DNA from 4 places in the Serratia sp. AR11 genome. Region 1 is predicted to be linked to each of the others. Evidence: predicted binding sites of a transcription regulator. Region 1 holds the regulator's gene; each other region holds the start of a gene.

Evidence for each region. The regulator PurR, encoded in region 1, represses purine synthesis genes. The targets are predictions, from matches to a motif close to CANGCAAACGTTTGCNTG.
Region 2: serA (phosphoglycerate dehydrogenase) is a predicted target of PurR. The motif match lies at 1,857-1,874, and genes of this name have one in related genera.
Region 3: guaB (IMP dehydrogenase) is a predicted target of PurR. The motif match lies at 3,667-3,684, and genes of this name have one in related genera.
Region 4: carA (glutamine-hydrolyzing carbamoyl-phosphate synthase small subunit) is a predicted target of PurR. The motif match lies at 3,858-3,875, and genes of this name have one in related genera.

What each region holds. Positions count from the first base shown of each region.
Region 1 covers NZ_CM150739.1:2,488,979-2,494,952, forward strand. The annotation lists gene punC (purine nucleoside transporter PunC) at 1-241, opposite strand, end outside; gene punR (DNA-binding transcriptional activator PunR) at 365-1,309, shown strand; gene purR (HTH-type transcriptional repressor PurR) at 1,306-2,331, opposite strand; gene cydH (cytochrome bd-I oxidase subunit CydH) at 2,655-2,744, shown strand; gene sodB (superoxide dismutase [Fe]) at 2,798-3,376, opposite strand; gene ACSOSI_RS11900 (C40 family peptidase) at 3,570-4,391, opposite strand; gene ACSOSI_RS11905 (Grx4 family monothiol glutaredoxin) at 4,806-5,153, shown strand; gene rnt (ribonuclease T) at 5,222-5,902, opposite strand.
Region 2 covers NZ_CM150739.1:4,497,629-4,503,602, forward strand. The annotation lists gene ACSOSI_RS21235 (5-formyltetrahydrofolate cyclo-ligase) at 1-492, shown strand, start outside; gene serA (phosphoglycerate dehydrogenase) at 536-1,774, opposite strand; gene rpiA (ribose-5-phosphate isomerase RpiA) at 2,076-2,732, opposite strand; gene ACSOSI_RS21250 (LysR family transcriptional regulator ArgP) at 2,936-3,829, shown strand; gene ACSOSI_RS21255 (oxidative stress defense protein) at 3,879-4,610, opposite strand; gene argO (arginine exporter ArgO) at 4,722-5,339, opposite strand; gene ACSOSI_RS21265 (IclR family transcriptional regulator) at 5,463-5,974, opposite strand, start outside.
Region 3 covers NZ_CM150739.1:4,081,553-4,087,526, reverse strand. The annotation lists gene ACSOSI_RS19225 (glycoside hydrolase family 31 protein) at 1-2,192, shown strand, start outside; gene xseA (exodeoxyribonuclease VII large subunit) at 2,199-3,575, opposite strand; gene guaB (IMP dehydrogenase) at 3,746-5,209, shown strand; gene guaA (glutamine-hydrolyzing GMP synthase) at 5,311-5,974, shown strand, end outside.
Region 4 covers NZ_CM150739.1:689,042-695,015, reverse strand. The annotation lists gene carB (carbamoyl-phosphate synthase large subunit) at 1-2,470, opposite strand, end outside; gene carA (glutamine-hydrolyzing carbamoyl-phosphate synthase small subunit) at 2,486-3,634, opposite strand; gene dapB (4-hydroxy-tetrahydrodipicolinate reductase) at 4,105-4,926, opposite strand; gene ACSOSI_RS03240 (FadR/GntR family transcriptional regulator) at 5,247-5,974, shown strand, end outside.

The sequences.
Region 1 (5,974 bases):
ACAGCGCCAGGCCAATCAGCAACACCGGTTTACGGCCGAGGCGGTCGGAAAGTGGCCCCCAGAGCAATTGAGCAAAGGCGAAGCCGGCCAGGAAGATACTCAGGCTGGCGCTGATCGCCCCGGCGGAAATTTGCAGGTCTTGCTGCATTATGCCAAAGGCGGGCAGGTACATGTCGGTGGCCAGGTAACCCAGCATACTCAGGCCGGCAAGATAGAACATAAAACCAAAGGAATTTCGCATGGTATTTCTCATTAATATTTTATTGTCGCAGGTTTTTAGCGCCGGCAAGTGTATCCGGCTGGATCTCTGCTTGTGAAACGGTAATATTTGCGAGGTGCTGTTAAAAAAATTGAAGGCAAGGTTATGTGGTCTGAATATTCTCTCGATGTGGTAGATGCGGTCGCCCGCACCGGCAGCTTCAGCGCAGCGGCGCATGAGCTGCACCGAGTGCCCTCGGCGGTCAGTTATACCGTGCGGCAATTGGAACAATGGCTGGCGGTTCCGCTGTTTGAACGGCGTCATCGTGACGTGGAACTGACCCCGGCCGGCGTGGTGTTTGTGCAGGAGGCACGCAGTGTCATCAAAAAAATGCTCGACACCCGCCGCCAGTGTCAGCAGGTGGCTAACGGTTGGCGTGGCCAACTGAAAATTGCGGTAGACATCATTGTTAAACCCCAGCGCTGCCGCCAACTGGTACTGGACTTCTATCGCCATTTCCCCGACGTAGAACTGATGGTTCAACCTGAGGTGTTTAACGGCGTCTGGGATGCGCTGGTGGACGGGCGTGCTGATATGGCGATTGGGGCGACGCGTGCGGTGCCGGTCGGCGGCGGGTTTGCCTTTCGCGATATGGGCGACATGCGCTGGCTGTGCGTGGTTAGTCCGCAGCATCCGCTGGCGATGATGGATGGCCTGTTGAAAGATGAGCAACTGCGGCCTTTCCCGTCGCTGTGTCTGGAAGATACCTCGCGCAACCTGCCCAAGCGGGTCACCTGGACACTGGACAACCAACGGCGGCTGGTGGTGCCGGACTGGGCCTCGGCGCTGGATTGTCTGTGTGCCGGCCTGTGCGTTGGCATGATGCCGGCGCATCAGGCCTTGCCATTGGTGCAGCGTGGGGAACTGGTAGCGTTGCAGCTGCAGCAGCCGTTTCCGGCCAGCCCCTGTTGTCTGACCTGGCAGCAGAATACGCCATCACCGGCGATGGCCTGGCTGTTGGATTACCTGGGGGACAGTGAAACGCTGAATCAGGAATGGCTAAGCGAAGTGGTGCCGGAAACCACAGCGGCCTCCGGCATTAGCAATTAGCGGCGGTAATCGATGAATGGGCCGTCAGCGACCGAACGACGCTCAATCAGTTTCGGATGCACTTCAATCACCTGCGACTCTTCACGCTTGCTGATAATACGGTCCAGCAACATGGTGAACGCCATTTCACCCAAACGCTCTTTGGGTTGATGAATGGTGGTCAGTGCCGGGGTGAAATAGCGGGCGTTACGCACGTTATCGTAGCCAATCACCGAAATGTCTTGTGGCACCCGCAGCCCAAGTTCGTCGGCGGCGCAGATCGCGCCCATCGCCATGATGTCGCCGCCGCAGAATACCGCGGTCGGGCGATGTTTTTGCGACAGGATCTGGTGCATGGCCTTGTAGCCGGATTCCGGCTCAAAGTCACCCTGAACAATCCACTCGTCACGTACTTCAATATTGGCTTCTTCCATGGCTTTTAAAAAGCCCTGATGGCGGCCGCCACCGGTATTGCGCGACAGTTGGCCTGGAATGGCTCCGATATCGCGGTGACCGCGTTCAATCAGATACCGCCCGGCCAGATAGCCGCCTGCGAAGGCGTTATCAATGATGCTATCGGTAAAATCACCGCGGGCCGCGCCCCAGTCCATCACGACCATTGGGATGTTGCGGTAGTCTTCCAGCATGCCGAGCAATTGGTCTGGATATTCCGAACACATCACCAGCAGGCCATCGACACGCTTTTGCGCCAGCATCGCCAGATAGGCCCGCTGTTTGTCCAGATTGTTGTGCGAGTTACATAAAATCAGCGTATAGCCTTTGCTGTAGCAGCTGTTTTCTACCGCCTCGATCACTTCGGCAAAGTAGGGGGCTTCGCTGGAGGTGGCCAGCAGGCCAATCGATTTGGTGTGATTGACCTTCAGGCTGCGCGCTACGGCGCTGGGTGAGTAATGCAGCTCTTTAATCGCAGCGCCAACGGCCGCTTTTGTCTCTTCGGCGACGAAACGAGTCTTATTGATGACGTGCGAAACGGTGGTGGTGGAAACGCCAGCGCGTTTGGCCACATCTTTAATCGTTGCCATGTAAAGAATGACTCCTGAACTCACATGTTGCAGTATGTAAGTGTGATGTTAATCGTTTGCCTGCGTAGATCCTTCTCCAAAGAAGCGAAAACTGAGTTTTTAGTGTGTTGAAGTCGTCAGCGCTTGATCAGGAGGGGCATTTTGCCGGTACACAGTTGTGAACTGCGAATTTTGTCCCATATTGAGCCAAAGTGGAAGAGGTAATCGGTATAATAAACCGGGAAATGATAACAAGATTTTATTGTTCAACTGTGTGAAAATGGTTTGACGCATTAATTGTGTGCCTTTTACCCTTGGGAAACCCAATCTGAAAAGGAGTTGTAATGGATACCGATCTGAAAATGTCACTGTTCACCACCGTTTGTGCACTGGCCGTGATTATTGCTTTCAGCTTCACCGCTGCTTTGAACTGATCCCCTCAAGTAAAACAGGCGCAGCCCGCTGCGCCTGATTGTTTTTCCCCGCGTTACGCCAGGTTCTTTTCCACAAATGCCCAGTTAACCAGTGCCCAGAAGTTTTCCAGGTAGGCAGGTCGTGCGTTGCGGTAATCGATGTAATAGGCGTGTTCCCAAACGTCGACGGTCAGCAGCGGTTTATCATCACCGGTTAGCGGTGTCGCTGCGTTCGAGGTGTTAACAATCGCCAGCGAACCCTCCGGTTTTTTCACCAACCAGGTCCAGCCTGCGCCAAAGTTTTTCACTGCGGCGTCGCTGAATTGCTGTTTAAATTCGGCGAAAGAACCAAATGCCTGATTAATCGCCACGGCCAGTTTACCTTCAGGCTCACCGCCGCCCTGTGGCGACAGACAGTGCCAATAGAAAGTGTGGTTCCATACCTGGGCCGCATTGTTGAAGATGCCGCCGTCAGAGGCCTTAACGATCTCTTCGAGGGACAACCCTTCAAACTTGCTGCCTTTCAGCAGATTGTTCAGGTTCACCACGTAGGCGTTGTGATGCTTGCCATAATGGTATTCCAGAGTTTCTGCGGAAATGTGCGGTTCGAGGGCGTTTTTTTCATAAGGTAATGCAGGAAGTTCGAACGACATTGCTTTCTCCTTGTACAGTGCCAGTCCACCGTCGTAACAACGGGCATGAGATTGGCCTGTTTTTATTGTGGGTATTTAGCTTAGCAATTTTCGCGATGAATTACAGGGGGAACGGGCAAGGGATTGGCTATGACTACGAGGTTTGGGGAAATGATCAGGGGAGAGCGGCTGACAGCGCCAGCCGCAAGGGTGCTTATCGAATGGTTTTTGGCGTGACTACCCGGCGTGCGCCGATGTAGTGGTTTTGCCAGTAGTCGTTATCGAGCTGGCTGATGCGGATTTCTTCACCGGTACGCGGGGACTGAATGAATTTGCCGTTACCCAAATAAACCCCAACATGGTCGGCCACGCCGCGGTTGTTAATGCGGAAGAACACCAGATCGCCGCTTTCCAGCTCACTCTTCTTGATCGGCGCTGCGTCACGCAGGTGATACATCTCGTTGGCGGTACGCGGCATTTTAATTTTAACGATGTCTTTATAGGCGTAATAAATCAGACCGCTACAGTCAAAGCCGGTTCTTGGCGAGGAGCCACCCCAGCGATAAGGTTTACCCATTTGATCCATCAGCTTGGCCATCGCGGTTTGCTTGGCATGCTGGTAGCGTTTTTTGTGCGCAGGGCTGAGCTTCAATGGTTTTTCGTCAGCCACCAATTTGGCGGTTGCCATACCGGTTTCACGATGGCGCCCATAGCCTTTTTTATAGCCCTTCTTCGGCGGGGTCACTTTAATTTTGGCTATTTTATGAGTTTTGTTTTTCGATTTTGCGCTAACGATCTTTTTAGCGGTTTTTTCTGTTTTGGCTTTGGAGACCTTGGCGGTTTTCTGCGGAGTAGTGACTTTTACTTTTTTGCTGCTGGCCTTAACCGCTTTCTTTTTCTTGCGGTCATCCGGCCGGGCTTCGTTTACGTGGCTCTTGCGCTGCTCAGCGGCAACACGTGCCTGTGGCGCTGCATGCGCCAGATTAAAGAATAGCTGTGTAAACAACAGCACAAAAAGCGTAAGAATTAAACGCATGTCGACGTTACCAACCTTGGCCCCGGAACAGATATCGAATGAGTGACAGTATTCCCGAATTTCGCCATATAAAACAGCGAAGAACTCATAAATGATAATCCATATTGTGAGAAAACGTTAATAGCATTTTTTTTGCCGAAAAATCAAACTGTTGATGTATAAAAAACCAACAATGACCGCCAGGGAATTTATTAATGTGCACTTTTTGACAGGAAATATATTAGTGAAATGGCCGGATTAAAAATGTTATTCTGAGCATATGTTTTGACCGGAAAGGCCCTGCCGGTGAGACGCGACTGACAACGGGGGAATGCCCTTGCAAAAGATGGCGTTTTCTTGCAACTGTTCCAGCCGCTACAATAGCCAGTGTGATGCATGTTGTAGCCATGAGATTTGGCTTGAGGAAGCAATATAATGACGACGACGATTGAAAAAATTCAGCACCAGATCACTGAGAACCCAATTCTGCTGTACATGAAAGGTTCACCGAAATTGCCAAACTGCGGTTTCTCGGCGCAAGCCGTGCAGGCACTGTCTGCCTGTGGCGAACGCTTTGCTTACGTTGATATTCTGCAGAACCCGGACATCCGTTCCGAGTTGCCGAAATACGCCAACTGGCCGACCTTCCCGCAGCTGTGGGTAGACGGTGAGCTGGTAGGCGGCTGTGATATCATCATGGAAATGTATCAGCGCGGCGAATTGCAGCAGCTGATCAAAGAAACGGCAGAGAAGTACAAACAGCAGGAAGACCAGCAGCCATAATCGGCTCGGTTTTATTGTTGGAAGTCATCGGGCGGTGCCAGCTAATACTGGGCCGCCCGATTTTTTTCTTAGTCGGTATTCGTGACCGCCAGCGGCCAACCGCCAAGGCGTTTCCAGCGGTTAACCAGCTCGCAGAACAGCTGAGCAGTTTGCTCGGTATCATACAGCGCTGAATGGGCCTGGGCACTATCGAAGGGAATATCGGCGGCAATGCAGGCTTTGGCCAGTACCGTTTGTCCCAACACCAGTCCGCTTAACGCCGCGGTGTCAAAGGTGGCGAAAGGATGGAAAGGATTGCGTTTCAGGCTGGCACGCTCGGCGGCAGCCATCAGGAAACTGTGATCAAAATTGGCGTTATGCGCCACAATTATCGCCCGGTTACAACCGCGATCCTTAATGCCCTTGCGCACCGCTTTAAAAATAGCGTGCAGTGCATCGTATTCACTGACCGCACCGCGCAGGGGATTACTCGGATCTATGCCGTTAAAAGCCAGCGCTTCGGGTTGCAGGTTGGCACCTTCAAAAGGCTCCACGTGAAAATGCAGGGTTTCGTCCTGCTGCAACCAGCCGTCTTCATCCATTTTTAACGTAACGGCGGCAATCTCCAGCAGCGCGTCAGTTTTGGCATTAAATCCGGCAGTTTCTATATCTATTACTACGGGGTAAAACCCACGAAAACGGCCACTCAGGGCGTTAAGATCACTTTTTTCGGCCATCAGTTTCTTATCTTCATCGAATGCAGCGCGCATTATGGCAAATTTTGCGCCCGGTTGCAGGCGGTAATCACGCGGGAAAAACAAGGGCGCAGTAAGCGCCCCTGG
Region 2 (5,974 bases), 2.0 Mb from region 1:
CGTATCGCTGCGCATCCGCGCATCCAGGCGGCACACAGCATTGCAGTATTTTTGTCGTTTGACGGTGAGTTGGATACCCGTCCGCTGATTGAACGGTTATGGCAACAGGCCAAGCAAGTCTACCTGCCGGTGTTGCACCCGTTTAGCCCCGGCAACCTGCTATTCCTGCGTTACACCCCGGAAACGCCGCTGGTTAACAACCGTTTCAATATCCTTGAGCCACAGCTCGATGTGCGCAACGTCTTGCCGGTCGGATCACTCGACGTGGTGCTGACGCCATTGGTGGCGTTTGACAGCTCGGGCCAGCGTTTGGGGATGGGCGGCGGTTTTTACGATCGCACTCTGCAAAACTGGCAACATCTCGGCCCCTACCCTATCGGGTTGGCGCATGACTGTCAGCAGGTGGAACAGTTGCCGGTGGAGCATTGGGATATCCCGCTGCCGGAAATCATTACCCCATCTCAAAATTGGACATGGCAGATAGCCAAATAGAAAAGGCCGGAAAAATCCGGCCTTTTTGTCACCGCGTATTCAATCAGAGCAGCAGGCGAGCACGGATAGTGCCGTCAATAGCCTTCATGCGTTGCAGTGCAGCATCAGCACGTTCGGTTTCCGCTTCGATATCGATAACCACGTAGCCGATTTCCGGACCGGTTTGCAGGTACTGCGCGGCGATGTTCACCCCTTCTTCAGCGAAGATCTGGTTAATCTGCGTCAGTACACCAGGACGGTTTTCATGGATGTGCAGCAGACGGCTGGCATTAGGGCCATGCGCCGGCAGTGACACTTCCGGGAAGTTAACCGCCGACAGGGTCGAACCGTTGTCGGAGTATTTCGCCAGCTTACCGGCCACTTCGTCACCGATGTTCTCCTGCGCTTCCTGCGTAGAACCGCCAATGTGCGGAGTCAGGATCACGTTGTCAAACTCGCACAACGGTGAGATGAACGGCTCACTGTTGGTCGCAGGTTCTTCCGGGAAGACGTCGATCGCCGCACCGGCCAAATGCTTGCTGGCCAGGACTTTGCACAATTCTGGAATATCCACCACGGTACCGCGCGAGGCGTTGATCAGAATCGAGCCTGGCTTCATCAACGCCAGCTCTTCTGCGCCCATCATATTCTTGGTCGACAGGGTTTCCGGCACGTGCAGCGTCACTACGTCGCTCATATTGAGCAGATCGGACAGGTGACGCACCTGCTGGGCATTACCCAACGGCAGCTTGTTCTCGATATCGTAGAAGAACACTTTCATGCCCAGGCCTTCGGCCAGGATCCCCAGTTGGGTGCCGATATGGCCGTAGCCAATAATCCCCAGCTTCTTGCCGCGCGCTTCAAACGAGCCGACGGCCAGTTTCTGCCATTCGCCACGGTGCGCTTTGGCGTTGGCGGACGGAATGCCGCGCAACATCAGCAGCAGTTCGCCCAGCACCATTTCAGCCACGGATCGGGTATTAGAGAAAGGTGCGTTAAACACCGGGACGCCGCGTTTGGTCGCCGCCTTCAGATCAACCTGGTTAGTGCCGATACAGAAACAGCCCACCGCCACCAGCTTCTCTGCGGCAGCGAAAACTTCCTCGGTCAGATTTGTGCGCGATCGGATACCGACGAAGTGAGCATCGCGAATCGATGCCTTAAGCGATTCGGTGTCTAACGCACCTTTGTGATATTCAATGTTGGTATATCCGGCTGCCAGCAGATTATCTACCGTGCTCTGATGAACCCCTTCCACCAACAGGAATTTAATCCTGTCTTTCTCCAATGATACTTTTGCCATTTACCCGACCCTATGTTCAGACTTCAGAAGCGGCTGTTGTGAAACAGCACGCATCCAACATAACAAAAATATCGCGGGCGGCAATACAAACGATTGCCCGCCCGTCAGTACAAGGCTCAGCGTTGTTGGTGGTTTCTGGCAGAAAATGCCATAGGGAAAGAAATAGACAGAAGCTTCGTGGAGCTATCGCTCGCAATGTGACATATGTCACCAAATTTGACGCTTTTAATAAAAGATATTTTAACCAGTGAATTATGCGGCCTGGTGGGATCCAAGACCGCATACCTGTAGCGGCACTACATTACTCGACAACCTTCACGCCGTCAGGCGTACCAACCAGCGCCACATCGGCACCCCGGTTGGCGAACAGACCCACGGTCACCACACCGGCGATGCCGTTGATTTTGTTTTCCAGCGCAATGGCGTCCATGATACTCAGGTTATGCACATCGAGGATCACGTTGCCGTTATCGGTCAGGATATTCTGACGATACTCCGGCAGCCCGCCCAGCTTGACCAGCTCACGCGCTACGTAAGAACGTGCCATCGGGATCACTTCTACCGGCAGCGGGAATTTACCCAACACATCGACCTGTTTGCTGGAATCGACAATACAGATAAATTTGCGCGCGATAGCGGCAATGATTTTTTCACGCGTCAGCGCAGCGCCGCCGCCTTTGATCATCTGCATATGGCGGTTGATTTCATCCGCGCCGTCGACATAAATATCCAGCGAATCCACTTCATTACTGTCGAAAACGTGGATACCGAGGCTTTTCAGCTTGGCGGTAGAGGCGTCAGAGCTGGACACCGCCCCTTCGATCTGGTGCTTGATCGAGCCGAGCGCGTCAATAAAGTGGGCGGCGGTCGAGCCAGTGCCGACCCCAACGATGGTGCCCGGGGTAACGTAATCCAGTGCTGCCCAGCCAACCGCTTTTTTCAGTTCATCCTGCGTCATAATATGTCCATTGCCTCTGTACGAAAACGTGTGCGTATTATAGGGTAAATCGCTATTTTTCACTTAGGCAGGATCACACTTCTTCACGCCAGGCCGCATTTTTAGGCGCGGTGCGGCAAGATGGCCCGGTGATTTTCCACCTGTAATACACCAGAGATGTGGCATAGTGCCTGTATCAATTTACTTTAAGGGATATCTTTCCGATGAAACGCCCAGACTATCGAACGCTGCAAGCGCTGGACGCGGTGATCCGTGAGCGTGGCTTTGAGCGCGCCGCGCAAAAACTTTGCATCACACAATCGGCAGTATCCCAGCGCATCAAGCAGTTGGAAAACCTGTTTGGCCAACCGCTGTTGGTGCGTACCGTGCCGCCACGCCCGACCGAGCAGGGCCAAAAACTGCTGGCGCTGTTGCACCAGGTGGAATTACTGGAAGAAGAGTGGCTGGGCAACGATACCGGCATTGATACGCCGCTGCTGCTGTCGCTGGCGGTTAACGCCGACAGCCTGGCGACCTGGCTGCTACCGGCATTGAAACCGGTGCTGACAGATTCCCCTATCCGCCTGAACCTGCAGGTAGAAGACGAAACCCGCACTCAGGAACGTCTGCGCCGGGGTGAAGTGGTTGGCGCAGTGAGTATCCAGCCACAGCCGCTGCCAAGCTGCCTGGTAGATCAACTGGGCGCGCTGGATTATTTGTTTGTCGCCTCGAAGGGTTTTGCCGAGCGTTACTTCCCGAACGGGGTTACGCGCTCCGCGCTACTCAAAGCGCCGGCGGTGGCGTTCGATCATCTCGACGACATGCACCAGGCTTTCCTGCAGCAGAACTTTGATCTGTCGCCGGGTAGCGTGCCCTGCCATATCGTGAACTCGTCGGAAGCCTTCGTGCAGTTGGCACGCCAGGGCACCACCTGCTGTATGATCCCGCATCTGCAGATTGAGAAAGAGTTGGCTTCGGGCGAACTGATCGATCTGACGCCGGGTCTGTTCCAGCGCCGCATGCTGTTCTGGCACCGCTTCGCGCCGGAGAGCCGCATGATGCGTAAAGTGACCGATGCCCTGCTGGAGCACGGCCGCCAGGTTCTGCGTCAGGATTAAATAGAAAAGGTTCGCCGCGGCGAACCTTTTTTACTGAAACCCACCTGCGTTATTGTGCCGCGTTACGCTGCAACTCAAACACTACATCCACCTGATCGTCAAAGTGAATGCTTTGCTGTTCGTAGGTTTGCGCCGCATCACTTTCCGCTGCCGCACCCGCGGATTTATACATGCGCGCTACCGGCATCGGCTGGTAGTTGGCGACATGGTAACGAATGCTGTATACCGGCCCCAGCTTGGCGTTAAAGCCTTTCGCCAGAGACGCGGCCTGCTGAGTTGCGTTCTCGATGGCCTTCTGACGCGCCTGCTCACGGTAGACGTCTGGTTTTGCCACGCCCAGCTCAACGGAACGGATCTCATTGAGACCGGATTTCAACGCCCCGTCCAGCAGCTCGTTCAACTTGTCCAACTGGCGCAACGTCACCTGTACCTGACGAACGGCACGGTAGCCTTTCAGCACTGACTCACCGGTTTTCAGGTAATCATATTCAGGCTGGGTGCGCAGGTTGGCGGCGCTGATGTCTTTCTTCTCAATATTGTTTTTCTGCAGGAAATCAAAATATTGCGCTACGCGCTCATCAACCTGCTTCTTCGCCTGGGCGGCGTCTTTGGATGAAACGCTGACCTCGATCGCCAGGGTGGCGATGTCTGGCGTCGCGTCAACGCTGGAGGTACCCGAGGTCACTACGTGCGGCCCTTCCGGCACTTCTGCCGCCTGCAGCGCCAGAGGTAACGTCCCTAATCCAATCATTGCGGCCATAGCCAATGCTTTAAGCTTCACGGTGTCTCCTTGATGACAGGCTCTAACTGATTACCGGCCTGAAAGGCCAGTTCCTTGGCATCAAAGCTAGCATATCGCACGGGTTTTTGAATTCGGATTAGTGACAAATTCTTATAAACTTGCCCCTTGCCAGGCCAACTGCAAAGCGATGCCCCACATCACCACCCCGACCAATGTATTAATGATGCGCTGCGCCATTTGGGTTTTCAGCCACGGCGCCAGCCAGGAGGCCAACAGCGCCAGGGCGAAGAACCACACGACGGAAGCGCTCACCGCCCCCAGCGCAAACCAGGAACGTACATCCGGCGTCAGTTGCCCTCCCAAACTTCCCAGCACCACAAAGGTGTCGAGATAGACATGCGGGTTCAGCCAGGTCACCGCCAGCATGGTAACCACCAGCCGCCAGCGGCTTTGCTTCAGCTCTTCGGCCGTCGCCAGCGCCAGTTGCCGGCTAAATGCGGTACGAAAGGCCCCCCAGCCGTACCACAGCAGAAAAGCTACCCCACCCCAGGTCACCAGCGCCAGCAGCAGCGGCGAGCGGCTCAGTAAGGCGCTGCCACCGAAAATCCCGCCGCAGATCAGCACGATGTCGCTCAGCGCACACAACGACGCGACCATCAGATGATACTGGCGACGAATACCCTGATTCATAACAAAAACGTTTTGTGGGCCAAGCGGCAGGATCATCGCGGCGCTCAGGGCAAAGCCCTGCAAAAAGACAGCTAGCATGGTATTCCTCACAGAGAAAAGAGCGCCGTTCAGCGGCGCGTATCGGTCAATACGCGCATCATAGGAGGAAAAAATTATTAGGTGAAATTGATATTTCTAATCAACTATCAGCAATGCTAATAATCAGGCGGGAATAACAAATCCCAGCTCCTGAGAAATACGCTGTGCGGTCGCCAGCACCGGCTTAATCAGGGCTTTGACACCAATCTGTTGCAGTTTGGCGGTCGGCAAAGAGACCGACACCGCATAAGGCACCCGCTGTTGAATATCAAATACCGGTGCCGCCACGCAGGACACCCCCAGCTCATTCTCTTCGCGATCCATCGCCATGCCCTGCTTGCGAATATCGGCCAGTTCCTCATACATCTTCGGCAACTCGGTGATGGTATTGCGCGTCAACGTCTGAATTTCATGCTGATGGGTTTGCCAGTAACGATCGGGATAATCGCTGTTGCCGTAGGCCATAAAAATCTTGCCCATCGCCGAGCAATACAGCGGCATATGCTGGCCGATATAGGCGCGAGTGCGCATCATGCCGGTGGTTGGCTCCAGCTTGTAGATCAAAATGACATGGTCGTCTTCGCGGCTGGAGAAGTTGACCGTCTCCCCCACTTCCAGATTGAGCTGTTCCAAAT
Region 3 (5,974 bases), 1.6 Mb from region 1:
CTGATGTGCCCTGGGAAGGGCGTGATCGCTTGAGCGTGGCCGGCTTCGGCCTGCCGGGTTATCAGTTGCAGCAACATGAGGATCGGCTGGTGGTGACGACGTCTGCACTGCGCGTGACCGTGCATCAGCCGCTGTGGCTGGAGTGGGAGCACTGCAACGCCGCGGGTGAATGGCGTCCTCTGGCCGCCGATCGGCCAACCAGCGCTTACCTGCTGAACCCGCACGGTGACGGCGTGGCCCACTACCAGCGCCGTCAGGCCGCCGAGCGGTACTATGGCCTGGGTGAGAAGGCCGGTGATTTGGAGCGCAGCGGTCGCCGCTTTGAAATGCGCAACCTGGACGCGATGGGTTACAACGCCGCCAGCACCGATCCGCTGTACAAGCACATTCCTTTCACCATCACCCGTGGGGAAGAGGCCAGTTTCGGGCTGTTTTACGACAACCTGAGCAGTTGCTGGCTGGATCTGGGCAATGAGATCGATAACTACCATCTGGCCTATCGCCGCTATCAGGCCGAAGCGGGAGATCTGGATTATTACCTGTTCCTCGGCCCCAAAGTGCTGGACGTGACCAAGGCGTTTGTACGCCTGACCGGCAAGACTCACTTCGGCCCGAAATGGAGCCTGGGCTACAGCGGTTCCACCATGCATTACACCGATGCGCCGGACGCCCAGCAGCAGCTACAGCAGTTTATTCAGCTCTGTCGCCAGCATGATATTCCCTGCGACTCGTTCCAACTGTCGTCGGGTTATACCTCGATCGGCAACAAGCGCTATGTATTCAACTGGAACTACGACAAGGTGCCGCAGCCCAAGCAGTTGAGCCAGGCATTTCACGACGCCGGGTTAAAGTTGGCGGCCAACATCAAGCCGTGCCTGTTGCAGGATCATCCGCAGTATCAGCAGGCGGCGGAGCAGGGGTTGTTTATCCGGGATTCCGAAAGTGACCGGCCGGAGCGCTCCAGCTTTTGGGACGACGAAGGCTCGCACCTCGACTTCACCAATCCGGCGGCGGTGCAATGGTGGCAACAGGGCGTGACGCAGCAGCTGCTGGAGATGGGCATTGATTCCACCTGGAATGACAATAACGAATACGAAGTGTGGGACGGAGAGGCGCGTTGCCACGGTTTTGGCACGCCTATCGCCATCAAGCACATTCGCCCGGTGATGCCGTTACTGATGATGCGCGCTTCAATGGAGGCTCAGCAACGCTTTGCTCCCGAGCTGCGGCCTTACCTGATCTCGCGTTCAGGTTGCGCCGGTATGCAGCGCTATGTGCAGACCTGGAGCGGCGACAACCGCACCAACTGGCAGACTTTGCGTTACAACATCCGTATGGGGTTGGGCATGAGCCTGTCTGGCCTGTATAACCTGGGGCACGACGTCGGCGGTTTCTCCGGTGACAAGCCGGACGCTGAACTCCTGGTGCGCTGGGTGCAAAACGGCGTGATGCATCCGCGTTTCACCATTCACTCCTGGAACGATGACGCCACGGTGAATGAACCCTGGATGTATCCGGCCGCTACCCCGGCGGTACGCGAGGCGATTAACCTGCGTTACCGGCTGATGCCGTATTTTTACACCCTGCTGTGGCAGGCCAATGCCGACGACGAGCCGATGCTGCGCCCGACCTTCCTCGACCATGAGCATGACGAGCAGACCCTGAAAGAAACCGATGATTTTATGATTGGTCGCGATCTGCTGGTGGCCAGCGTAGTGGAGCAGGGGCAACGCCAGCGGCCGGTGTATCTGCCGGATAACGGCGATGGTTGGTATTGCTTCTACAGCGGCCAGTGGTTCAGTGGCGGCCAGACGGTGATGCTGAAAGCCCCGCTGGAGCGCTTGCCGCTGCTGGTGCGTGCCGGTGCGGCATTGCCGTTGTCATCCCGCCTGGCGCATGTTGACGTAACGGCGGACGATCGACGTGAGCTTAAGTTGTACCCGCTAAAAGGCTGTGGCAGCGCTTCTGGGCTGTTATTTGAAGACGACGGCGAGAGTTATGGCTGGCAGCAGGGCGACGCGCTGTGGCTGCGCTGGGAGATGCTCAGTGACAATCAGCGCATCATGCTGAACATCACCACCGAGGGCCGCTTTAAACCGGCATGGCGAACCATCACCTTCAGCTTGCCTGCCGGAGAAACGCGTGAGTTGTGGATCAACGGCGCGCCCGGCAACAGTTTTACGCTGGAATAAGCGGAATTATTCAGCCGCGCGCTTTTTGCGCGGCTTTTTGGCCAGGGTAATGGTTTTCACCTCACTTTCCACCCAGCCATCCTGCAGACGGGTTTTCAGCAATTCACCCACCTGTGCCTGTTTGGTGGTTTTCAGCAGTTCGCCGCGTGGCGTTTGCGTCACGCTGTAGCCACGCGCCAGCGTTGCCAGCGGGCTGACCGCCTCAAGCTGGCTGCAGGCCACGCCAAAGCGCTGACGCCAGGCGTTAAGCTGCCGCTCCAGTGCCTGCTGCAAACGGTATTCCTGCTGCTGCACGCGTTGCTGATAGCGATGAATGCGTGCCTGTGGCTGCATCTGCGCCAAGCGCTGTTGCGCCCGTTCGCTGCGGCGTGAAGAGACCCGCAGCTGGTTCTGCATGCCATCTTCCAATCGACGCTGCAGTTTGAACAACAGCGTCTGCTGACGCGCCAGGCGCAGGTGCGGATGCTGTTGCTGCAAACGGTGGTTGATACGGGTGAACTGCTGCTGGCGCTGTGCCAGGTAGTAATCCATCGCCATTTCCATCCGCTGCTGCTGGGACTGCAACTGGCGCAGCAGCTCCAGCTGATTGCGGCTGACCAGTTCGGCGGCGGCTGAAGGGGTTGGCGCACGCAAATCAGCGACAAAATCGGCAATGGTGACGTCGGTTTCATGGCCGACGGCGCTGACGATCGGAATGCGGCTGGCGAAAATTGCCCGCGCCACGCGTTCGTCATTAAAACTCCACAGATCTTCCAGCGAACCGCCACCACGGCCGACGATCAGCACGTCACACTCGTCGCGGCGGTTAGCCGTTTCGATGGCACGCACAATCTGCAATGGCGCTTCTGCGCCCTGCACCGAAGTAGGGTAAATAATGATAGGCAGTGAAGGATCACGCCGTTGCAGCACCTGCAACACATCGTGCAGCGCCGCACCGCTGGCGGAGGTAATGACCCCGACGCGTTTGGCCGGGCTGGGCAAGGGTTGCTTGAACTGTTGGTCGAACAGGCCTTCGGCGCTCAGGCGCTGTTTCAACTGGTCGAACTGCTGTTGCAACAGGCCGTCACCGGCAGGCTGCATGCTTTCGGCAATCAGTTGGTAGTCGCCGCGCGGTTCATACAGCGTAATGCTGGCACGAACCAGGACCTGTTGACCATTCTGCGGACGGAAAGTGGTGCGGCGGTTAGTGTTGCGGAACATCGCGCAACGCACCTGCGCACGATCGTCTTTCAGCGTGAAATACCAGTGGCCGGAAGAGGGTTGAGAGAAGTTGGAAATCTCTGCGGAGAGCCAAATCTGGCCCATTTCCATTTCCAGCAGCTGTCGAACCGTCTGATTCAGGCGGCTTACGGTAAAAATAGACGGCGAAACAGGTAGCGACATGTGACCCAGATCAAATTTCAAAACAAGCACTTAATTGGTCGATACTACATGGCTGAAAAAGGTAATCAAGAGTTTTTGTGCGAAAGTACTGGAGGCAACCGATTACGCTCTGTATAATGCCGCGGCAATATTTTATCTTTTTCACAGCCCACTCTGGTGAGATATTGCCCATGCTACGCATCGCAAAAGAAGCACTGACATTCGACGACGTTCTCCTGGTTCCAGCTCACTCTACGGTTCTGCCTAATACCGCTGAGCTCGGCACCCAATTGACCAAAACCATCCACCTGAATATCCCTATGCTGTCCGCAGCCATGGACACCGTTACCGAAGCCAATCTGGCTATCGCGCTGGCGCAGGAAGGCGGTTTAGGCTTCATCCACAAAAACATGTCCATCGAGCGTCAGGCTGAAGAAGTCCGCCGCGTGAAAAAACATGAAAGCGGCGTGGTCACCGATCCACAGGCCGTGACTCCGACCACCACCCTGAAAGAAGTGAAAGAACTGACGGCGCGTAACGGCTTTGCCGGTTACCCGGTAGTGACCGAAGAAAACGAACTGGTCGGCATCATTACCGGCCGTGACGTACGCTTCGTCACCGATCTGAACCAGCCTGTTACCGCCGTGATGACGCCGAAAGAGCGCCTGGTTACGGTGAAAGAAGGTGAAGCGCGTGAAGTCGTGCTGCAGAAAATGCACGAAAAACGCGTTGAGAAAGCGCTGGTGGTAGACGACCAGTTCCATCTGCTGGGCATGATCACCGTCAAAGACTTCCAAAAAGCGGAACGCAAGCCAAACGCCTGTAAAGACGAGCATGGCCGTCTGCGCGTTGGTGCTGCGGTTGGCGCCGGTGCAGGTAACGAAGAGCGCGTTGATGCGCTGGTCGCTGCCGGCGTTGACGTCCTGCTGATTGACTCCTCCCACGGCCATTCCGAAGGCGTATTACAGCGCATTCGTGAAACCCGCGCCAAATACCCGGATCTGCAGATCGTTGGCGGCAACGTCGCGACCGCTTCAGGCGCCAAAGCGCTGGCTGATGCCGGTGTTAGCGCGGTGAAAGTGGGTATCGGCCCTGGCTCCATCTGTACCACTCGTATCGTTACCGGCGTTGGCGTACCGCAGATCACCGCTATCGCCGACGCGGTTGAAGCGCTGGAAGGCACCGGTATTCCGGTTATCGCCGACGGCGGCATCCGTTTCTCCGGTGACATCGCCAAAGCCATCGCGGCTGGTGCATCCTGTGTGATGGTCGGCTCCATGCTGGCGGGTACCGAAGAATCTCCGGGCGAAATCGAGCTGTATCAGGGCCGTTCGTTCAAATCCTATCGCGGTATGGGTTCACTGGGCGCGATGTCCAAAGGCTCTTCCGACCGTTACTTCCAGACCGATAACGCCGCCGACAAACTGGTGCCGGAAGGTATCGAAGGCCGCGTGGCTTACAAAGGCATGCTGAAAGCCATTGTTCACCAGCAAATGGGCGGTCTGCGCTCTTGCATGGGCCTGACCGGCTGCGGCACCATCGACGAGCTGCGCACCAAGGCTGAATTTGTGCGCATCAGCGGCGCCGGCATTCAGGAAAGCCACGTGCACGATGTGACCATCACCAAAGAGTCACCGAACTACCGCATGGGTTAATGCTTTAACTTCTCCTGCGGGAGAAGCCGGGGTGGGGCGTAACGCTTCACCCCGAAAACACTATTTTCGCTCTTTTTCTCTGTTGCTGGAATTCGCCTCACATGACAAAAAATATCCATAAGCATCGCATCCTGATTCTGGACTTTGGTTCGCAATACACTCAACTGGTAGCACGCCGCGTGCGCGAAATCGGCGTTTACTGTGAGCTGTGGGCCTGGGACGTTAGCGAAGAGCAAATCCGCGAATTCAATCCAAGCGGCATCATCCTGTCCGGCGGCCCGGAAAGCACCACCGAAGCCAACAGCCCGCGCGCGCCAGAATACGTGTTCACCGCCGGTGTCCCGGTGCTGGGCGTATGCTACGGCATGCAGACCATGGCGATGCAGTTGGGTGGCCAGGTAGAAGGTTCCAACGAGCGTGAGTTCGGTTATGCCCAGGTGGAAATCACCACCGAAAGCGCATTGGTGCGCGACATCGAAGACGCCCTGAGCCCGGCCGGCAAACCGCTGCTGGACGTGTGGATGAGCCACGGCGACAAAGTGACCGCTATCCCGGCTGACTTCGTGACCGTTGCCAGCACCGATACCTGCCCGTTTGCCATTATGGCCAACGAAGAAAAACGCTTCTACGGCGTGCAGTTCCACCCGGAAGTAACCCACACCCGTCAGGGCCAGCGTATGCTGGAGCGTTTCGTGCTGGATATCTGCCAGTGTGAAGCCCTGTGGACCCCGGCGACCATCATTGAAGATGCGGTAGAACGTATTC
Region 4 (5,974 bases), 1.8 Mb from region 1:
CACGAACCTGCAGCTCGAACGCCAGTTTCTCAACCTGCTGACGCATCACGTCCTGGATCTCTTTGCTCAGGGTGTAGGCCGGCAGTGAGCAAGCGGAGTCACCGGAATGCACGCCCGCCTGTTCGATGTGTTCCATGATGCCGCCAATCAGCACCCGCTCGCCGTCGCAAATCGCATCGACGTCGACTTCTACCGCGTCATCCAGGAAGCGGTCCAGCAGCACTGGCGCGTCGTTAGAGACGCTGACCGCGTTCTGGAAGTAACGGCGCAGGTCGATGTCGTCGTAGACGATTTCCATCGCGCGGCCGCCCAGTACGTAGGAAGGACGAACCACCAGCGGGTAACCGATACCGGCCGCTTTCTCTACCGCCTGTTCGATGGTGGCGACGGTGGCGTTGGCCGGCTGTTTCAGGCCAAGACGCTGTACCGCCTGTTGGAAACGCTCGCGGTCTTCCGCACGGTCAATCGCATCCGGGCTGGTACCGATAATCGGCACGCCTGCGGCTTCCAGCTCACGCGCCAGCTTCAGCGGGGTCTGACCACCGTACTGCACGATCACGCCTTTCGGCTTCTCGATACGCACGATTTCCAGCACGTCTTCCAGCGTGACCGGCTCGAAGTACAGACGGTCGGAGGTGTCGTAGTCGGTTGACACGGTTTCCGGGTTACAGTTGACCATAATGGTCTCGTAACCGTCTTCGCGCAGCGCCAGCGAGGCGTGTACGCAGCAGTAGTCGAACTCGATGCCCTGGCCGATACGGTTCGGACCACCGCCCAACACCATGATTTTCGGACGGTCGTTGGTCGGATTAGACTCGCACTCTTCTTCATAGGTGGAGTACATGTAAGCGGTGTCGGTGGCGAATTCCGCCGCGCAGGTATCCACACGCTTGTACACCGGGTGCAGCCCATAACCGTGGCGCAGCTTGCGGATTTCGCTTTCGGCAACGCCGGCCAGGGTAGCCAGACGCGCATCGGCGAAGCCTTTACGCTTCAGGGTGCGCAGGAATTCTTGCGTTAAACCGTTAATGCCGGTTTCGGCCACCTGCTCTTCCAGGCGCACCAGCTCCTCAATCTGCACCAGGAACCAGCGGTCGACGTTGGTCAGGTTGAATACGCCGTCCACCGACAGGCCGGCGCGGAAGGCATCGGCGATGTACCAGATGCGGTCAGAGCCGGCATCTTTCAGCTCGCGGCGAATTTTGGTCAGCGCTTCCGGGTCGTCCAGGCTCACTTTAGGGTCAAAACCGGTGGCGCCCACTTCCAGACCGCGCAGCGCTTTTTGCAGCGACTCTTGCTGGGTGCGGCCAATCGCCATCACTTCGCCGACGGATTTCATTTGGGTGGTCAGACGGTCGTTGGCGCCGGCAAATTTCTCGAAGTTGAAACGAGGAATTTTGGTTACCACGTAGTCGATGGACGGTTCAAACGAGGCCGGCGTACGGCCACCGGTGATATCGTTCATCAGTTCGTCGAGGGTGTAACCCACCGCCAGCTTGGCGGCGATTTTGGCAATCGGGAAGCCGGTGGCTTTCGATGCCAGCGCCGAAGAGCGGGACACGCGCGGGTTCATTTCGATAACGATCAGGCGGCCGGTTTTCGGGTTAACCGAGAACTGCACGTTGGAGCCGCCGGTTTCCACGCCGATTTCACGCAGCACCGCCATCGAGGCGTTACGCATGATTTGGTATTCTTTGTCGGTCAACGTCTGCGCCGGGGCCACGGTGATGGAGTCACCGGTATGGATGCCCATGGCGTCGAAGTTTTCAATCGAGCAGACGATGATGCAGTTATCATTCTTATCGCGCACCACCTCCATCTCGTACTCTTTCCAGCCAATCAGCGACTCGTCAATCAGCAACTCTTTGGTCGGTGACAAGTCCAGACCGCGTTCGCAGATCTCTTCGAACTCTTCGCGGTTATAGGCGATGCCGCCGCCGCTGCCGCCCATGGTAAAGGAAGGACGGATGATGCACGGGAAGCCAACGTCAGCGGCAACCGCCAGCGCTTCTTCCATATTGTGCGCGATACCGGAGCGCGCGGTGTCCAGGCCGATTTTTTTCATCGCCACGTCGAAACGGCGACGGTCTTCGGCTTTATCGATCGCGTCAGCGGTGGCGCCAATCATGGTCACGCCAAATTCGGCCAGCACGCCCTGACGTTCCAGCTCCAGCGCACAGTTCAGTGCGGTCTGGCCGCCCATGGTCGGCAGCACGGCATCCGGGCGCTCTTTTTCGATGATTTTGCGTACTACTTTCCAGTGAATCGGCTCGATGTAGGTCGCATCGGCCATTTCCGGGTCAGTCATGATGGTAGCCGGGTTGGAGTTCACCAAAATAACGCGGTAACCCTCTTCGCGCAGCGCTTTACACGCCTGAGCACCCGAGTAGTCGAACTCACACGCCTGGCCGATAACAATCGGGCCAGCGCCGAGGATCAGGATGCTTTTTATGTCTGTACGTTTTGGCATTTTTACTGCTCCTGATTATTTGGCGTTAGAACGGTAAGTCTCGATCAGTTCGATAAAGTGATCGAACAGCGGCGCGGCATCGTGTGGGCCCGGGCTGGCTTCCGGATGGCCCTGGAAGCTGAACGCCGCTTTGTCGGTGCGGTGAATGCCCTGCACCGTGTGGTCAAACAAGGATTTGTGCGTTACGCGCAGTTCCGCCGGCAGGTTATTTTCGTCCACGGCAAAACCATGGTTCTGCGCGGTGATCATGACGCAGTCCTTATCCAGGTCTTTTACCGGGTGGTTGCCGCCGTGGTGGCCGAGCTTCATCTTCACGGTTTTCGCGCCGCTGGCCAGTGCCAACAACTGGTGGCCGAGGCAGATGCCAAACACCGGAATGTCGGTTTCCAGGAACTGCTTGATGGCGGTGATGGCGTAATCACAAGGCTCCGGGTCACCCGGGCCGTTGGACAGGAAAATGCCGTCCGGAGCCATCTTCAACACTTCATCTGCCGGGGTCTGTGCCGGCACTACCGTCAGGCGGCAGCCGCGATCCACCAGCATACGCAGGATGTTGCGCTTGGCGCCGAAGTCATAAGCCACTACGTGGAATGGCAGCTCGGAGGCCGCTTTGGCTTCCGGCAGTTCGCCTTCAAGCCGCCAGCTGCCTTGCTGCCAGCTGTAAGCTTCCTGGGTGGTCACTTCTTTCGCCAGATCCATGCCTTTCAGGCCCGGGAAACCTTTGGCCTTGGCCAAGGCCAGGGCTGCATCCGGGGTATCGGCAGCAATGATGCAGCCGTTCTGTGCACCCTTCTCACGCAGCAGACGGGTCAGCTTGCGGGTATCAATATCGGCGATCGCCACGATGTTATGACGCTTCAGGTAGTCAGACAGGCCTTCTTCGTTGCGGTAGTTGCTGGCAATCAGTGGGAGGTCGCGAATGACAAGGCCTTGGGCGTGTACTGCGGAGGATTCTTCGTCAGCAGCATTGGTGCCGACATTGCCGATATGAGGATAAGTAAGAGTAACGATCTGGCGGGAGTAGGAAGGATCAGTGAGGATTTCTTGATAACCGGTCATCGACGTATTGAAGACCACTTCTCCTACTGCCGTACCCTCTGCCCCGATGGCCCGACCGTGGAATTGGGTTCCGTCTTCGAGAACCAATAGCGCTGACTTAATCAAAACACCCTCCAAGGAATAATCAATCACAATATTTGCATATTAATTCAGATATCGCGATCTAAATCAATGCAAAAACCGCCCTCAAGGTCAATTTTTGGCAAATTGGGCGCATTCTAATGATGAGAGCTCCGCTTGTCTACCCAAAGCGCCATTTTTTCTCTTATTTTTGCACTTCTCGACGTTTAATAGGGTTAGCAGCCATAAAAACACCGCTAAACTCGGGTTGGTAAACGGTTGCGGGGATGAATGACAAAAAAGCGCGATGATGAAGGCAAAATTCAGGGCAAAAAACATCACCATCAAGAGATCCCGGTTAAAAAACATATGAAAACACACAAAAACAGCCACTACAAAAATAAATAATCGCATAACTCATGTTTTATGTGTTAAAAAAAAGGACAATAAAATTATTGTCCATTAATCATAGCATTATGATCAATACAACCACATCACGATGGTATATAAATCAATTATAATTGGTCTAAATTGAGCACATCTCGCATATCAAACAGCCCTTTATCACGGTTATGCAACCATGATGCCGCCCGTACCGCCCCGCTGGCAAAAGTCATCCGGCTGGAGGCTTTATGGGTGATCTCAACCCGCTCGCCAATGTCGGCAAACATGGCGGTATGCTCACCCACGATATCGCCTGCACGAACAGTGGCAAAGCCAATGCTCTTCGGATCGCGTTCACCGGTATAACCTTCACGCGCATACACCGCGCACTCTTTAAGATCGCGCCCCAATGCGCCAGCGATAGCCTCACCCATTGCCAACGCCGTGCCCGAAGGGGCATCCACTTTATGGCGATGGTGCGCTTCAATAATCTCGATATCGGTATAGTCGCCCATCACCTTAGCGGCTTTTTCCAACAGTTTCAGCACCAGATTGACGCCGACGCTGAAGTTGGCGGCAAAGACGATCCCAATCTGCTGCCCGGCGGCACGGATGGCGTCTTTACCGGCGTCATCAAAGCCGGTAGTGCCAATCACCATGGCTTTTTTATGCTCGACGCAGAAAGCCAGATAGGCCAGGGTGCTTTCCGGGCGGGTGAAGTCGATCAGAATATCGAAATCATCGACCACCTTTTCCAGACTGTCGCTAACGGTCACACCCAGTGCGCCAACGCCCGCCAGTTCACCGGCGTCGGTACCGATCAGGCTTGAACCTGGCCGCGATATCGCTGCCCCCAGCACCACGCCCGGTGCCTGCTGTACCGCCTGGATCAATTGACGGCCCATACGGCCGCCGGAACCCGCAACCGCGATGCGGATTAATGAATCAGTCATACTTGCTCTCTTGTTGATTTGACGCCTATCCCATTAGGCTATCGGTTCAGGGTAACTGCCTCGCCCTATCACCGCCAGAGGATTCATTTCATAATTAGAAAATTATGATATCTCTCGTATTTCATCAGCAATGCTGTCAATGGGTTAACAATTGACCTAAAAGTGTCTGTTGCCGATTGTACATAATCATGCAATTTCAATGGCTAAACATCGCAGGAAAAAACCCTCATTTCATTCACTAAAACCGGCATGGGTACCACCAATCAGCCGCTTAGCTTAGTATATGGCGTAACTGCCGCTTTATTGCCTGAGAGCCACGGATGAAAACCGCACCCACGACCCTATCGGAAACCCTGACGCAAGATTTGGCACGCCGCATCATCAGAGGCGATTTGCCGCCCGGGCTGTCGTTGCCGGGGGAAAATGAGCTGGCACAGCAGTACGAGGTTTCACGTACCTCGGTACGCAATGCCTTGCAGGTGCTGGCCGCAAAAGGGCTGATTTCCATCCAGGCCAAGAAGCGCAGTACGGTTAACTCACGCCAGCAGTGGAGCTTTTTGGATACCGATGTTCTGGCCTGGCTGGCAGAAGACAGCCTCGATCCGTTGTTGATTGAACAGCTAATGGTCACTCGTTTGATCTTTGAACCCAATATCGCCGCGCTGGCGGCGGTTAATGCCACCGGTCATGATTTGGCGGCGCTCGAAGATGCCTGCAAGTTGATGGCGCAAGGGCAGCAACAAGCCAGCCGCGAACTGTTCGAACAGGGCGATATGGCATTTCATCTCGCTTTACTGGGGGCCAGCCATAACCCCTTTTTACATTCATTAGGCAGTGCGCTGTCCGCCGCAATGGCCCTCTCTTTTCAGCAAACGCTGGAAGAGGACGTACGCCTGGCCCAAAAAGCCGTAGAAGAACACCAACAGCTGCTGGAGGCTATTCGCTTCAAGCAGGTGGAAAATGCGCGCCAATGCATGCGTGTCATTCTGCTCAACGCGGCCAGAAAGAATAATTGGCATAAACAGCCGGAAATGTTCGCTCATATCCT